One region of the Shewanella khirikhana genome, then DNA from elsewhere that is predicted to be linked to it. Evidence: predicted binding sites of a transcription regulator. Region 1 holds the regulator's gene; each other region holds the start of a gene.

The links. Region 1 encodes sigma-54, which starts transcription at its own class of promoters, with help from an activator protein. Its sites were predicted from a motif close to GTTGGCACGNNNNTNGNNT; they were not measured.
Region 2: a site for sigma-54 is predicted at 1,665-1,683, ahead of flgA (flagellar basal body P-ring formation chaperone FlgA). Genes of this name have one in related genera too.
Region 3: a site for sigma-54 is predicted at 1,443-1,461, ahead of STH12_RS10395 (flagellar assembly protein FlgT). Genes of this name have one in related genera too.

What each region holds. Positions count from the first base shown of each region.
Region 1 covers NZ_CP020373.1:3,400,795-3,406,139, reverse strand. The annotation lists gene mgtE (magnesium transporter) at 1-78, opposite strand, end outside; gene STH12_RS14960 (HPr family phosphocarrier protein) at 226-501, opposite strand; gene rapZ (RNase adapter RapZ) at 488-1,339, opposite strand; gene ptsN (PTS IIA-like nitrogen regulatory protein PtsN) at 1,336-1,779, opposite strand; gene hpf (ribosome hibernation promoting factor) at 1,782-2,069, opposite strand; gene STH12_RS14940 (RNA polymerase factor sigma-54) at 2,100-3,584, opposite strand; gene lptB (LPS export ABC transporter ATP-binding protein) at 3,699-4,430, opposite strand; gene lptA (lipopolysaccharide transport periplasmic protein LptA) at 4,427-4,987, opposite strand; gene lptC (LPS export ABC transporter periplasmic protein LptC) at 4,974-5,345, opposite strand, start outside.
Region 2 covers NZ_CP020373.1:2,357,919-2,363,263, reverse strand. The annotation lists gene STH12_RS10380 (flagella synthesis protein FlgN) at 1-298, opposite strand, end outside; gene flgM (flagellar biosynthesis anti-sigma factor FlgM) at 412-747, opposite strand; gene flgA (flagellar basal body P-ring formation chaperone FlgA) at 822-1,529, opposite strand; gene STH12_RS10365 (chemotaxis protein CheV) at 1,734-2,654, shown strand; gene STH12_RS10360 (CheR family methyltransferase) at 2,815-3,648, shown strand; gene flgB (flagellar basal body rod protein FlgB) at 3,791-4,189, shown strand; gene flgC (flagellar basal body rod protein FlgC) at 4,192-4,608, shown strand; gene flgD (flagellar hook assembly protein FlgD) at 4,634-5,345, shown strand, end outside.
Region 3 covers NZ_CP020373.1:2,363,475-2,368,819, forward strand. The annotation lists gene STH12_RS10385 (LPP20 family lipoprotein) at 228-680, opposite strand; gene STH12_RS10390 (FlgO family outer membrane protein) at 677-1,309, opposite strand; gene STH12_RS10395 (flagellar assembly protein FlgT) at 1,533-2,717, shown strand; tRNA gene STH12_RS10400 (tRNA-Arg) at 2,772-2,847, shown strand; gene STH12_RS10405 (hypothetical protein) at 4,105-5,103, shown strand; gene STH12_RS10410 (hypothetical protein) at 5,155-5,345, shown strand, end outside.

The DNA of each region.
Region 1 (5,345 bases):
CATGCCGCTGCCGAGGGCTTCGTTGAGCTGGCTCAGTCTGAGTTCGGTCTGTTCGTTATCCAGAAGTTCCAATGGCATCGCCTTTCCCCAAAGAGATGAATTGGCAATATGGTAGCAAATATAGGGGGATAGACGAAGATTACCGCTAATGTGCAGTGCAATATGCTGCGATGGTTTTAGTTGGGGAGAGGAGTTGCGCTATCGTCTGCCGTCGTATGAGGGCGTTTAGCACTCTTCGTCGAAGCAGGCGTTGATAAGGTTGCAGATGGCGTCCATGGCCTGCTCGGCCTCATCGCCTTCGGCAATGATATGGATGGTTTTGCCCATGCCGGATTCCAGCATCAGCAGCCCCAGTACACTGGCGGCAGAAGCCTGTTTTTCGCCCTGTACCAGGGTCACGCTGGCCTTGAACTCAGACGCCAGTACCGCCAGCTTGGTGGCGGCGCGGGCATGTAATCCGAGCTTATTGACTATGGTGATATCGCGCTCAAGCCTTGGCATTGAGTTCCCTGTGGCGTGCCTCGACCTTATGGTGCGAGTTGGCAAAACGTTTGGCCAGCTGGTCGGCAATGTACACCGAGCGGTGCTGACCGCCGGTACAACCTATGGCGATGGTCAGGTAACTGCGGTTGTTGCGCTCCAGATGCGGCAGCCAGGTTTCCAGCAGGTTTTCGATTTGCCAGATGTACTTGTTGACCAGCACCTGACGCTCCAAAAACTGCTTCACCGGCTCATCCAGTCCGGTCATCGGCCGAAGGGCTGGCTCCCAGTGCGGATTTGGCAAGAAACGGGCGTCGAACATAAAGTCGGCCTCGGTGGGCATGCCATGCTTGAAGCCAAAGGATTCAAAGATGATTACCAGCTCTTTGTCGGTGCGCCCCAGCAGAATTTGCCTGACAGCATCGGCCAGCTCATAGACGTTCAGATTGGAGGTGTCTATGTAGTGGTCCACCAATTGCGACACAGGCTCAAGCAGTTTGCCTTCGAGTTTGATGGCTTCCTGGAGTGAGACTTTGCTGCGTGACAATGGATGCAGACGACGGGTTTCGCTGTAGCGTTTCAGCAGCACTTTATCGCTGGAGTTGAGGAAGAAACTGGTGAGCTCAACCCCGGGTGGCAGTTTGGCAAGCTCCTGTTCCAGCGCTTTTTCCTGCTCAGGCATATTGCGAATGTCGATACTGATGGCGACCTTGTCGCTGCTGCCTTTGAGCTGCTCCAGTAAGGGGCCCATCAGGGTCAGCGGCAAGTTATCGACGCAGTAATAGCCCAAGTCTTCCAATACCCGCAGGGCAACGGATTTCCCTGAGCCGGAGCGGCCGGAAACAATGACGAGTTTCATCCTGTGATTACCTGGTAGAGTTCCTTTTCATCATGGCTTTTACGCAATTGCTTCAACACCTGACGGTCGTTGAGCTTTTCGGCCATGGCTGCCAGGGTACTCAGATGCTGTTGGCATTGGTCTGATGGCACCAACAGGGCGAACAGAATGTCCACCGGCTGCTTGTCGATGGCATCGTAGCCAATGGCTTCTTCGCATTTGATGAGTACGGCGAGAGGTTTATCGATACTACCCAGGCGACCATGGGGAATGGCAATGCCATTACCAATGCCGGTGCTACCCATCTTTTCGCGGGCCAGCAGGCTTTCAAAGATCTCTTGGGAAGAGAGGGAAGGGTACTGGGCTGCGGCGAGATCGCTAATCAGTTCCAGTACCTTTTTCTTGCTGCCCGGAGTGGCACAGCTAGTGCACTCCGGCGCCAGGATGGTACTTAGTTCCATCGTTAATGTTTGGTCAGTTTCTCTTTGTGTTTAATTACCTGACGGTCCAGTTTATCAATCAGGGCGTCAATGGCGGCGTACATGTCTTCATGTTCTGAGGTGGCGAATACTTCGCCTCCGTTGAGGTGAAGCTTAGCTTCTGCGATTTGCTGCAATTTCTGAACATTGAGAACAACGTGCACATTATTGATCTGTTCGAAATGGCGTTCAAGCTTGGAGAATTTACTCTCGACGTAGTCACGCAGTGAGTCAGTAATTTCGATGTGATGCCCAGTCAGGTTGATTTGCATAGACACTTTCCTCCAATGACCTCGGTTGGGTTACAAACTCTTACGCTGATTCGACGGTGGTATCAGCATCGCCTCTCGGTATTTGGCGATGGTGCGTCGGGCAACGTTGATTCCTTGTTCCGCCAGAAGTTCTGCCATCTTGCTGTCGCTTAACGGCTTCTTCTGGTTTTCCGCTGCAACCAGTTTCTTGATAAAGGCGCGGATTGCAGTAGAAGAGCACTCTCCGCCATCTTCGGTTCCGACATGGCTGGAGAAAAAGTATTTCAGTTCAAAGATACCCCGCGGGGTATGCATGTACTTTTGAGTGGTGACCCTGGAGATGGTGGATTCATGCATTTCCACCGCCTCGGCGATATCGTTGAGCACCATGGGTTTCATGGCTTCTTCACCGTACTCAAAAAAGCCCTGCTGGAATTGCACTATGCAGTTGGCCACCTTGAGCAGGGTGTCGTTGCGGCTCTCCAGACTCTTGATAAACCACTTGGCCTCTTGCAGATGGCCGCGGATAAACTGGCTATCTGACTGATTGCGACTGGTGCGTGCCAGTGCAGCATACTGCTGATTCACACTCAGTTTAGGCATGCAATCCGGGTTCAGCTCCACCACCCAGCGACCATTCTTTTTGCTCACCGACACGTCAGGGATCACGTACTCTTCCTTGGTGCTGGTGACGTTTTCGCCCGGACGGGGATTCAGACTCTGGATCAGCACTATGGCGTCTCTGAGCTCTTCTTCCTTGAGGCGGGTTTTACGCATCAGGGTGCGGAAGTCGCGGTTGGCAATCAGGTCCAGATGCTCACGGATAAGCAGCTTAGCGTTATCCAGATGCGGCGTATCGGCGGCAAATTGCCCCAGCTGGATCAGCAGGCACTCGGCCAAATCCCTCGCTGCAACACCAATGGGATCGAAGTGTTGAATGCGCTTGAGCACAGCCTCGACTTCGTCCAGCTCAACCTCTTCATCGCCCACCGCCTCAAGGATTTCATCCAGGCTTTGGGTCAGATAGCCCTTTTCGTCAATGGCATCAATGATAGCGGTGGCAATGGCCAAATCGGTATCCGAAAAAGGGGTGAGATTTTTCTGCCATTCGAGGTGTTCGTACAGGCCTTCGCTGGTTTCGCCCTGAAACGGCATGTCGTCGTCGCGACTGATGCCGGGGCCGGCAACCGGAGCGGCGGTGAAGACTTCATCCCAGGTAGTGTCCATGGGCAGTTCATCCGGCATGGATTCCTGAGTCACGGCTTCGGAGGTTTCTACCGAAGCGGAATCTCCTGCGCTGGCTGATACTGAGCCTTCATCGAATTTGTCGTCGAAGTCTTTGTCGCCGCCATCGGCATCGTACTGATCGCCATCGAGGCGATCGTCGTCCATTTCCAGCAGCGGATTGGCGTCGAGGGCTTGTTGAATTTCCTGTTGCAGTTCAAGCGAGGAGAGTTGAAGCAGACGAATGGCCTGCTGCAACTGTGGCGTCATGGTGAGTTGTTGTCCCAGTTTGAGCTGGAGCGACGCTTTCATCGTACTGCGGATCCTTCACTAAATAATTCAGGTAGAAAGCTTTTATCTATCAGGTTCTTCGGCCAATAGCCACCCTGATTTACCGGATATGAGACGGTAGGCTTTGTTGTTTAACTATAGCCTGAATTGCTCACCCAAGTACACTGCACGCACTTGCTGATTGTCCAGGATCTCGGCAGGTGTGCCTTCGGCAATCAGGCTGCCGTGGCTGACGATGTAGGCTTTTTCACACACATCCAGGGTTTCACGCACGTTGTGGTCGGTAATCAGTACCCCAAGGCCGCGGTTTTTCAGCTGTTCGATAATCTTTTTGATATCGATAACCGAGATGGGGTCTACCCCGGCAAAGGGTTCATCCAACAGGATAAAGCGTGGATTGGCGGCCAGTGCGCGGGCAATTTCCACCCGGCGACGCTCACCGCCTGAGAGTGACATACCGGCGTTGTCGCGGATGTGGGTGATGTGGAACTCTTCCAGCAGCTGCTCGAGCAGCTCTTCACGCTCATCGCTGCTGAGTTCTTTACGCATCTGCAGCACGGCCATGATGTTGTCGCGCACCGATAGCTTACGGAAGATGCTGGCTTCCTGGGGCAGGTAGCCAATGCCTTTGCGGGCTCGCAGGTGCATGGGGTCGAGGGTCAGGTCATCGTCATTGATGTGAATACTGCCCTTGTCGCTCTGTACCAGACCCACCACCATGTAGAAGGTGGTGGTTTTACCGGCACCGTTGGGGCCGAGCAGGCCAACCACCTGACCGGTATTCACCGTGAGGCTGACATCTTTTACCACCTGACGGTTCTTGTAACTCTTGGCGAGGTTGCTGGCCTTCAGGGTCAGTGCCGTCATTGCTGCTTCTCTTTCTGGGGTTGAGGCTGGTCTTGCTTGCCTTTGTCCTGCAGTTCCTGCTGGTAGTTCTCAGGTTTGATGATGGTGATCACCTGATCGTCTTTTTTACCGCTGCTTTGCGAGCTGAGCTGCTGCTTTTCGATGTCGTAGACGATGGAGTCGGCGCTGACCTTACTGCCATCCTGCTCGACTTCGGCGCTGCCCTTGAGGCCCATGATGCGGCTGTCGATGTTGTAGCTGATTTCGTTGGCGCTGGCCTGCACTGTGCGGCCATCTTCCACCTGCTGGCTGTAGGTGGCTGGCTTGCCCTTGGCGAGCAGGATCCGCTTGCCGGTCTTCTCATCTGTGTAGGAGCTGAGTTCGTCGGCTTTGAGCACCAAACTGCCCTGGGTCAGGGTTACCGGGCCTTCGTAGACGATGCGTTTGTTTTTCAAATCGGCGTAGCTGTTGGCTGCCGCGATTTTCACTTCCTGAGTTAAATCGAATTTGGTGTTGGCCTGCGCCAGGGCGCTGCAGGTACACAGCAGCACCAAAAGAAGCGACTTATTGAGGTTCATAGGTTCCCTTAATCTTGCTTAAAAGCTTCACTTCCTGCGCATTGAGGTCGGCATGCAGGCCGACGCCACTCATATGGAAGTTATTGCCGCTGATTAAAATCTCTTGTTCGGAAGTCAGGATCATGGTCTTGAGATCCAGTTCCAGATAACTGGTATTGAGCTGCTGCAGTGGCTCGTTGAAACTGATAGCTTCAATCAGCACGTCCTGCTCCAGCATGACTCTGTCGCTTGCTTTGTCCAGTCTGCCGATTTTGGCACTGAGACGCCACTCGCCTTTACCATCTTGTGGAAACAAGGTGTACACCGGTTGGGTGAACAGGGTCTGGGCATTGCCTTCGAAGTGCTCCATGTAGGAAGC
Region 2 (5,345 bases), 1.0 Mb from region 1:
GTTCAATCAGCTGGGCATTGAGGTGATTGGCCTGCTTGCAGCGAAGCAGCGTGGCCTGGGCGGCTTCTACCTTGCCCACCAGGGCCTGATCTTCTGTCAGCAGCTGTTTGGCAGGATGCAGCGCCAGCGCGTCATCATTCTTTTTGAGTGCCAGCAGGGCGGCAGATTTTGCTTCGGCGAGGCGTAGCAGCTCACTGGCGTCCTGGGCTATCAGCGCGGTTTTTTCGGCGTCTATCAGGACAAGCAGCTCGTCTAGCAGGGATTGCTGGTGGTCGAGCAGGGAAGTGAGTTCATTCATGGGGAAACCTCAGGCCGTGTTTGCAAAAATTTGGCGAATACAGATTACAAATTTTAAATGCAAAAAGCCGGCCACTGTTGAGTGACCGGCCGCAACCCGATGCCAAAGAAGGCTTATGCGTCTTGGTCGAGATCCTGCATTTCTTTTTCGAAGCGAGCGATATTGGCAGCCAGCTTCTCAGGATCGATTTTGTAGCGGCCTTCAGCGATAGCCTGCTTGATTTCGGCCACTTTCTTCTGGTCGACTTCAGGCAGCGATGCCAGCTTGGACTGGACGCTTTGCAGTTGCTGGGCCTGACTGGTGATCACGACAGAGTCTGCTTTTTGCGGCACCTGAGCCTGCGCGGTTTGTGCGGCAGAAGCCTGGGCACTGCGGGCGCTGGTCAGTGGGCTTGCGGTGTTGCCGACACGGTTGGCGGCGGCATTATTTTTGGGTAATTCGATGGCCATCGGGGGCTCCAGTGTTACGGATTCGGGTTTCTTAGCACTCTTATCGGCCGTAGCCAGCAAAGCTTTAGGGTATTTTACATTTTGACTTCCACTTCGCCAACGCCGATGACAGTAGCTTCCAACACCTTGTTTGAGTTGGTGTTTCTGATGCGAATTCGATCACCTTCGTTACCATCCGCCAGGGCTTCGCCCAAGGTTTTTATCTCAAAGCTGGCAGTTTTTGCATAAATCGATACCGCATCGCCTTTGCAGACAAAACACAGATTGGCGGCAAAAATCGGCGAGTCCTGTGCAATTCGGCGTTTGACCCGGGTGCCCAGCAACTGACTGGTATCGGCAAACTGCTGGCCACGCAGCACGGTTTTATCAACATAGCGCACTTCAACGGCGGCTTCATCGAGCAAATCGCCACTGGTCAGCGGCCGTTTGGCCACCACCACGGGAAAGAGGATTTCGGCTCTTACCGAGAGAAACATTTGCCAGGGGTAGTCGAGATCCGGGCTGGTACAGCTGATGCGTACAGTATTGTTGCGGGAGATAGGCCTGTCGCTGGCCAGGCGCGCACTGACGGGCCCCTCACAGCGGGGCAGGTTGACCCGACTGTCGAGGCTTTGGGCCTGGATGCTTATCCTGGCTCCGGCCGGGGCGTCAATTTTTTTGGCAACCGCCTCTTCAGCCGCCGCAGCGATGGCCGATAAGTTGGGTTGTTGTGGGATCTGTGTAGCCGATGCCCCGGTTACCCATAAAAGGCTTGCCAAAATTTGTGCTAACTTTACTTTCATAATGAACAGACTAGCGTGTCACGCCAGAATACACCTATACTTTCTGTCAGGGCCGGACCACCTTTGTACAAGCTTGCTGGCATGGCTGTCAGAAGATTGACGAAGTTGGGGCACAGGTTGTCGGTGACAATTCGAAAGCAAGTTACATGCCTATGCTCCACGGAGCCCGGGGCGCCATTCAATCAAGACAACTAAGGCGAAGTTATGTCGAGCATTCTTGAGTCAGTCAACAAGCGTACCCAACTGGTGGGACAAAACCGCCTGGAGTTGCTGCTGTTCAAATTGAACGGGCGTCAGCGTTTCGGGATCAACGTGTTCAAGGTAAAAGAAGTCCTGCAGTGCCCCCCTTTGACCGGTCTGCCCAAACTCAATCCTTATGTGCGGGGCGTTGCCCACATCCGTGGCTCCACCATTTCGGTTATCGACTTAAGCGCGGCAACCGGTGGCCGCCCCATTGAGAATACCCAAAACTGCTTCATTATTATTTCTGAGTACAACCGCAGTGTGCAGGGCTTTTTGGTGAGCTCGGTCGAGCGCATCATCAACATGAATTGGGAAGCCATTATGCCGCCACCACAGGGGGCTGGGCGCTATTCCTACCTGACTGCGGTGACCGAGATCGAAGGCGAGCTGGTTGAAATTCTCGATGTGGAAAAAATCCTCGATGAAATCAGTCCGGTGAAGACCGCGATTTCTGAAGATGTGGACGCCAAGCTTACCATCGACCGCGAGCAGCACTTTCACATTATGGTCATTGATGACTCTGCGGTGGCCCGCAAGCAAATCATCCGAGCGCTCACGTCGCTGGAGCTGCAAATCGATACCGCCAAAGACGGCCGCGAAGCGCTCGATAAGCTTAAAACCATCGCCAGTGAAGTGAGCAATGTGGCCGACGAAATTCCGCTGATCATCTCGGATATCGAGATGCCCGAGATGGATGGCTACACCCTGACGGCAGAAATTCGTGACGATCCCAAGCTCAAAGACATCAAGGTGATTTTGCACACCTCCCTCAGCGGTGTGTTCAACCAGGCCATGGTGCAAAAGGTGGGCGCAAACGACTTTATCGCCAAGTTCAACCCGGACGAATTGGCCGCGGCGGTGAACAAACACCTGAGCTTGTAACTGTGATGGCATTCCCCTTGGGTGGGGTTATACTCCACCAAGGGAGCTTGTGTTCCCGTGGGTGATAATGTATAAAGCAGCGCTTGTTTTTGGGGAATAAAATCAGAAGGTTAATGAGATGTTGCGTTAATCTTCTCCACTAGGTGCAGGATGGGATACGGTGTCGGACAAATCACTGGCTGAAGCGGAATATAATCAATTCAGGTTGTTCCTTGAACAACACAGCGGCATAGTGCTTGGCGAAAACAAGCAGTATCTGGTCCGCAGCCGCCTGGCGCCTCTGATGGGCAAATACAACCTGCCATCCCTGTCTGAAGTGGTTAAGCATTCAATGAAACCCACCGAGCGGCAATTGCGTGCCGAGGTGATTGATGCCATGACCACCAACGAGACCCTCTGGTTTCGTGATAAGTACCCCTTCGAATTGCTCGGCAATACCCTGTTGCCCGAATACGCCCGTCTCGGCCGGCCATTGAAAATCTGGTCTGCCGCCTGCTCCTCCGGGCAAGAGCCCTATTCGCTGGCAATGACCATCCTCGAGTTTCAGCAAAAGCGTCCGGGCGGACTGCCGGGGAGTGCCAGCATTCAGGCAACCGACTTGTCGCCTTCGATGCTGGAGCGCTGCAAACAGGCCGAATACGACAGCCTGGCGCTGGGGCGGGGTCTGTCTGATGAGCGCAAGCGCAGCTTTTTTGACGCCTTGCCCAACGGCAATATGCGGGTGAAAGACAACGTACGCCGCATGGTGAGCTTCCGCGCTCACAATCTGCTGGAAAGCTATACCTTGCTCGGTAAGTTCGACATCATCTTTTGCCGTAACGTGCTTATCTATTTTGCCCCTGAGGCAAAGGCAAAAATCCTGCGGCAATTTGCTGCCGCCCTGAATCCCAAGGGCATCCTGTTTCTGGGGGCTTCCGAGTCGATTGCCGGTTTGACCGATGAATTTGACATGGTGCGCTGTAACCCAGGTATCTACTATCAGAAAAAGACCTGATGCAGTAACAATAAGATTTTAAAAAGAAAATCGACCTTTGATGCGTCGGTTTTTTTATGCCTGCAGCATAGTCTATGGCGTTATCCAATATTTGGCACATGAATTGCTTTTGTTTTGCCATTCAGGCGTAGGAGGCAATTTTATGGCGATCAGTTTTGATAAGGCTCTTGGGGTGCATCAGTACACCCTCGGGATCCGCGCAGAGCGGGCAGAAGTGCTGTCGAGCAACATCGCCAACGCCGATACGCCCCATTACAAAGCCAGAGACGTCAATTTCGCCGATGCCCTTGCCGCCGCACGCAGCCAGCAACGCAGCATGCAAATGGCCCAAACCAGCGAAGGCCACTTTGACTTGCAAGCATTGAGCCGCCAGCACGTCCAGTACCGTGTACCCAACCAGCCTGATACCGGGGATGGCAACACAGTGGACATCCAGCAGGAGCAGGCCGCCTTTATGCAAAACGCCATCGAATACCAAATGTCACTGGGCTTCCTTGAAGGCAAGTTCAATGGCATGAAAAAGGCCCTCAAAGGAGATTAATCATGAGCTTATTCAATATCTTCAATGTGTCGGGCTCGGGGATGACTGCACAGTCGGTTCGCCTCAACACCACCGCCAGTAACATCGCTAATGCCGATTCAGTGTCCAGCAGTGTCGATAAGACTTACAAAGCGCGGCATCCGGTGTTTGAAGCCGAGCTTGCCAAGGCCAGTCAGCAGCAACAGGTGTCCCGCGGCGTGAATGTCAAAGGCATTGTTGAGAGCGATAAGCCGCTGCAAAAGGAATACAACCCCGATCATCCCATGGCCGATGCCGATGGCTTTATTTACAAACCCAATGTGAACGTGATGGAAGAAATGGCTGACATGATTTCTGCCTCCCGTTCGTACCAGATGAATGCCCAGGTGGCAGAGGCGGCCAAAAGCATGCTGATGCAAACCCTGAGAATGGGCAAATAATCCGGTGGCGCTAAGGAGGTAAGCCGTGAGTTTTCTTAACTCTATTAATCAGGCAGCGGCGGCACAGTCTACCCAGAGCACCGGCAACCCGTTTTTGGACGGCGTTCGGCTTCAAAGTAAAGAAGCGGTACCCGAGGCCAAAAAGCAGGAGCTGACCCAGGAAGACTTTTTTGCGCTCTTGTCGCAGCAGTTGTCGATGCAGGACCCGTTTAAGCCGGTGGAAAACGACCAGATGATTGCTCAGATGGCGTCATTCTCAACCGTGGATGGTATCGCCAAGCTGAACGACCACATTGTGAATCTCAATACCGTGATGACCTCAAGCCAGGCGCTGCAGGCATCCGGGCTGGTAGGGCAGAAGGTGCTTATCCCATCGTCTACCGGCCATGTGTCCAGTGAAGATCCAACCGTGAAAGGCGTGATAAGTACGCCATCCAAGATAGACAGCATCACGGTGCGAATTGAGGACTCCAAGGGCCAGCTGGTCACCACCTACACGGTGGATGGCAGCGAAGGCGGCAATATCGATGTGAACTGGGATGGACTGGATGCCGAAGGCAAGCCCGTTCCAGAAGGAAACTACACCATCAAGGCCAGTGGCAAGGTCGATGGCAAGGCAGAGGAATTGCCTGTTTCAACCTATGCCCATGTGTCCAGCGTGTCACTGGGAACCGCGGCAACCGGCGCTATCTTGAATTTACGTGGCGTTGGTGGGATCAAACTATCGGATGTTCTGG
Region 3 (5,345 bases), 1.0 Mb from region 1:
TCAACTGAGCCGCTCCGCTTCAAAAAACGCCCTGACTGTGTTTTTGCCAAACACGCCGGAATCAAATACACGGAGAAAAAAGTCCGGGCTAGCGCAAGCCCTGGCCAACACTTGCTCATAAATGCCCTACCCATTTATGTAAAAAAGCCCCGCCAATGCGGGGCTTTTCGGTATAAGTTTGGGATGCCATCGAGTATCAGGCGTTGGATTTGCAGCCTGAAACGGTCTTAAAAATAGGTGATCTCTTTAACCCGCTGCGGCCGGTTTTGCTGCTGGTATACGGCCCATACTTTGGCAAAATCCAGTTCAAGTTCAGTGACATAATGCTCACCCACCGGATAACTTTTCACGACCCGTGCGCCGCGGATAACACCGGACACCGACGCCTTGATATTGTCGTTCTGCATCGCCCAATCATTGACGCTGGAACTGGCAGAGATTTTCTGACCATACACCTGCTCGGCAAGCTCGCGATAAGCGGCAAGCTTGGAGGCCTGCATCGCCATCAGTACCTTTTCAGCCTGGGTTTTGGCTGGCTGAGTTTCCAGCGGCGCGTAGCCTATGGCGGTCAGCTTGGGAAAGGTTTCCGGCGCCACAGTTTCCCACTGCACGTAACGGTCATTGCTGCTGCAGGCGCCGAGTAAAAACGCGGCCAACATCATCAGTACCACTTGTCTCATTTGTCTTCTCCCAGCAGGCTAACCGCATCCATTCCGGGGGCTTCGTAGCGATACAGCAGCCCATCTTTGGCTACTACCTGCTCAGAATAGGCCAGGTAACCACGCAGATCGCCCGGGCGGCTGAACGACTGTGACGAGGCCACCACCCGGCTGTTGCTGATATCCACAATCCGGCTGTTGATGGTCAGGCCGTCGCGGCCGAGGCTGTAACTGGCCACCAGCACATGCTGGGTATCGGCCACGTCCCTCAGCCTTTGCCAGTCGCGGCTTTGTAGCAAGTCACCCTTGTCGGTCACCCGCAGGGTTTGACCAATGCCGGTGTCTACCACGTTGTAGTAACGGGCGTGCAGCGCGGCCATCATGCCCTGCTGCAACTGGCGGGCAAAGCTGCCGGTGCGGCTAAAGTCGTCCACGTTCACGGGGGTGGTCACCACAATAGGCTGAGTCGGACTCAACACATCATTGGTCAGCAGCAGTTCGTTGACTATCTTTTGCGCCAGAACATTGACTTGCTCCCGCTGCGGATAGCCCTCTTCGCCATAAGCAATGGACTGGGGCGTTTTGGTGGCCGCCATGGCAGGCTGCAGCGCCAGCATAAGGGCCAGCGCGACGGCAGTTTTCCCGTACATAAATCAACCCCATGAAATTAAAGGCTAATTACCAGAAAGGCCGTGAAGGCCAATCCCTTGATAAACAGCTATCGGCACGGGGCGCAGAAACTTTACCCCTTAATTTCGCCCGAATGCACCGGGCACAAGCGTCCAAGGCACGGATTTTGCTTAACTTCGGCTGTTATCCGTTAATCGCCGAGCGGCTATGGCCCAAGGCACGTTACACAAACAGGACTGGCACATGGCACCCTACAAATCGACTCTGCTTTTTCTTGGACTGGCATTCGGGCTTTGCACCGCGCCTGCGCACGCCGACTGGGTTGAAGCCAAGGGCGAAGCCGTTATTGTCGATGGCGACATCAGCAAGGCCCGCAGCGAAGCCATTGAACAGGCCATCAGCTACGCCAGCCTGCAATCCGGTGTCAGCTTTGAAGCCAACCAAACCTCCGAAGGGGGGCGCCTCACCGGTAGCAGCTTCCAGATGGATCAGTCGATGATGACAGGGCCGGTGCAGCTTCTTAGCGAACAGATTGAAAACAACCGCCTGCGGGTCCATTTACGGGTCGAACTGCTTGCCGACCCGGCCGAGCAATGCCTGGCCTCACCACTCAAAGCGGGTATTCTGGTGCCGGAAACCACCATCAGCCACCGCAGCCAATTGGCCCAGGGGCAACTCAACAGCCTCGGCAAAGCGCTGTCGATTAAACTTGCCGGCAAACTGGATGACTTTTCGGCCACCGGCTTTGCCAATCTGCAGGCCAATTCGCGACTGGCCATTGACTCACGCCAGGCCGCTATTCAGGGCTATCGCCTGCCAAGCTACCTCGCCAATGCCAGCGACAGCCAGTACGTGCTGTACCCGGAAGTCACCGATGCCTCCACCGAACCGGCTCAAAGCAGCTACTTTGGCCTGATGAGTGAAGACCCACTGCGCCAATTCGCCCTCACCCTGACCCTGTTTCACGGCATAAGCGGCGAAATCATCTGGCGGCAAAGCTTTTCCGCCTCAGCGCCCTGGGAGTTTGACCGCAACGAAATAGTCGCCCCCGAAAGCGACCGCTTCTGGCGCTCAGCCTATGGCCGCAGTGTCGACAAAGTCATCGCCCAGGCCGCCAAAGAACTCGACAATGCGCTTATGTGTCGTCCGGTGCTGGGTCAGGTAGTGGCCAAACAAGGCGAAACCCTGATCCTCAATCTGGGCCGCCGCCATGGGATCCGGGTGGGAGACGAGCTGTCTATCGTGCTGGCCAAAAACCTGTCGGACCGCTTTAACAGCAACCGCACCACCGGCAATAACAGCAACACAAACATCAAGATAGCCCAGGTTACCGAAAACAGTGCCCGCGCAGAGTTAACCGGCATCGGCACAGTGAACAATATTCAGGTCAGCGACATGGTGATAAAAAACCAGTCGCCCAAGAATTAACCAGTTAAAAATCAAGACTTTTAATCAAAGGCAAAACGAGTATAATCAGCGGGTCTCCCTATAGCTCAACAGGATAGAGCAGTCGCCTCCTAAGCGACCGATCGGGGTTCGAGTCCCTGTGGGGAGACCATCATTTCCATTTTGTGCCTGCTTGCACAAACTCAAAGCTTTTCTTTTGATCCTTTTTCTGCCAACTCAGGTGTTTCAATTCAGCTGCTCTACCCGCTGACAGCGCCTTTTAGGTTGGCTGTAACGCCTTTGTGCCCCTTGCACTATGGCTACCTTGTATCGCTCCGACAACTTCCGGGGACATGCCTAAAATTGTCGTAACTTTCCGTTTCAGTTGCCGTTTCAGTTGCCGTTTCAGTTGCCGTTGCCGTTGCCGTTGCCGTTGCAGCTTCGGCACTGTTTGCATTACAGACCTTCAAAAATAATCCGCCAATCAAAACCAAGCGCTACGGCGATGAAGCCCCCACCTCAGAGGACGATTAGCCTTGAGGAATAAGGTAAGCAAGAAGCCCTAAAAGCAGTTAGTTGAGCAAACGCAACTTTTTGTAAGAAAGAGCAAAAGTCCTACAGACGATTGGAAAGTGCTGTGGTACGTTCGTACTAAGTGGAACACTTGTTCCATACAATCATACCCTTAGGGGTGCCCCAAGGAGCAACAGGAACGCTGGAATCCGAAATCCAGGGGCGGAAGCGTGTCTGAAAGACAAGCGACAGAACAGTTTCTGTCGCTTAGCTGGAGCCGAAGGGCCTCTGGCCCGCCACGCGACAAAAATGTCGGGAACATTTTTGAACGGCTTTAGCTGTCCCGAAGGGTGAAGTACAGGATGTGCGGAATAATCGGAAGCGTGTCTGAAGGGGGAGAATGGATAAGCCATGCTGCTTTCGTTCCCGTTCGGCTCGCCCATAGACTGAATTCGTAACCTGCTCTTGGTACTTTTTGCTTCGCCGATACATAAATCACCTCCTTCCTTAGAACGAAGAATGAGGACACCATGTTATAGAATGAGGACACCCACAATTCTTCTGTATGTATGAACAGTGTTATTGTGTTTGGCTGAAATGCGAGCACGGTTTCATGAATACGATGGCACGGTTTCATCTGAACACCAACTAAATAACCGTTTTAAATCATGACATTATCTGATGTTGGGTTTCAGATAACAGGCCATAAAAAAGCGCAAAGCGTGCTGGCACGCTTTGCTTGTAAATTGATATGGACAAAATCGACTAACCCGAAGAATAATAAACAAATTCCCCGGCACGCTTTTTACTGGTCTGAGGTGATAAACGAGCCGGCACGTTATGCAAATGTTATGTTTCTCTAGCATACATTTAACATCAATGTATAATTAAAATTTTAGAAGTAGTTGTAAGCAATATGAATCAAGACTTGTCTGTTCGTTCTTTGCTGGTTGACAAAGGAACTGGGAAATACATCAAAGCTGTTGATGAAAGAGATTTAAGTGATTTCTTACCACTTCTTGCGCAAGAAGATAGCAGTTCTCACAAAGTCACAGTTTATGATTTTAAATCTGTAGTAGAATACTACCACAATGAATTAGAAGGAAAATTAGTGCAAAGAGAAAACAAAGAGCTTGCTGTTAAAAGAGCTACTGTTTTCAATACATGGATGCGTTTGAGAACAATTACACACGAATCCATGCTATGTCAAATGAGCGCTCAATTATTAAGAGATGCTGAAGAAGTTTCTAACTGGATACATACTAGACTTCCAGAGTTAAAAAGAACCTTTCAAACTACGCATGAAGGTCAGAATTACCACAAAAATGAAAAAACAGAAGCACTTCTTAGATTGTCTGATGATATTGAAGTTTTTATTGAGGTTTTACTCTGCAATATTCATACAACAGCAGGCATTGATATCAATTCAATTAAATCTGACTACATCATCACAGAGCACTGTAACTCTATAAGGAACTTGATAGTTGATTTGTTAAAGTCTGAATCAGACTTTTATAATGGGGAGTTCAATTGGAACAGCATCATGCATAGTGCCTGCATGGAAAATATTGGTTTTAATCCCGATGCCATAGTTCACCTTCTTGAGGCAAAGAGTACAGTTCAAGATATTAAAAATAATATTCTTAAAAATGCTAACTATGAAGATGTTTATGGTGATGGGCGTTGGCCTGAAAGAAAATACAGTGTTACTTGGCCTAAAGCTGATCCGAATAGAGTTGATAGAGTTAAAATACTAGCTCGACTTCTAGAAAATATAAACTCTGTTATGAACGTTTTAGAAAAGCTAAAATTGTCTGATGTCTCAAACAATCAAGACCAAAAAAGCCAAGAGTCCTTTGAAAACGAGATTCAGAAACTACTTCCACAACGAAACATAACAAGTGGTTCCAGGTGACGCCTACGGCGCACCTGAACCAAGCGTTAGCTGTATCAAGGAAAGGATCACGTGCGAACAAACGTAAGATTCCGAACAGAAAAATTTAAGCTTCCTCAAAATGATGGTGAGCCTTTCCCTTCAACTGAATTGGCGGGCTGGCTTGTTGAAAGGTTTCGCGAAGAGTTTAATCTAGATTATCTTGATGAAGATTATTATTGCCTACTATTTGTAGGAGATCCTGTTGAAGCTAAGTTAGAAGG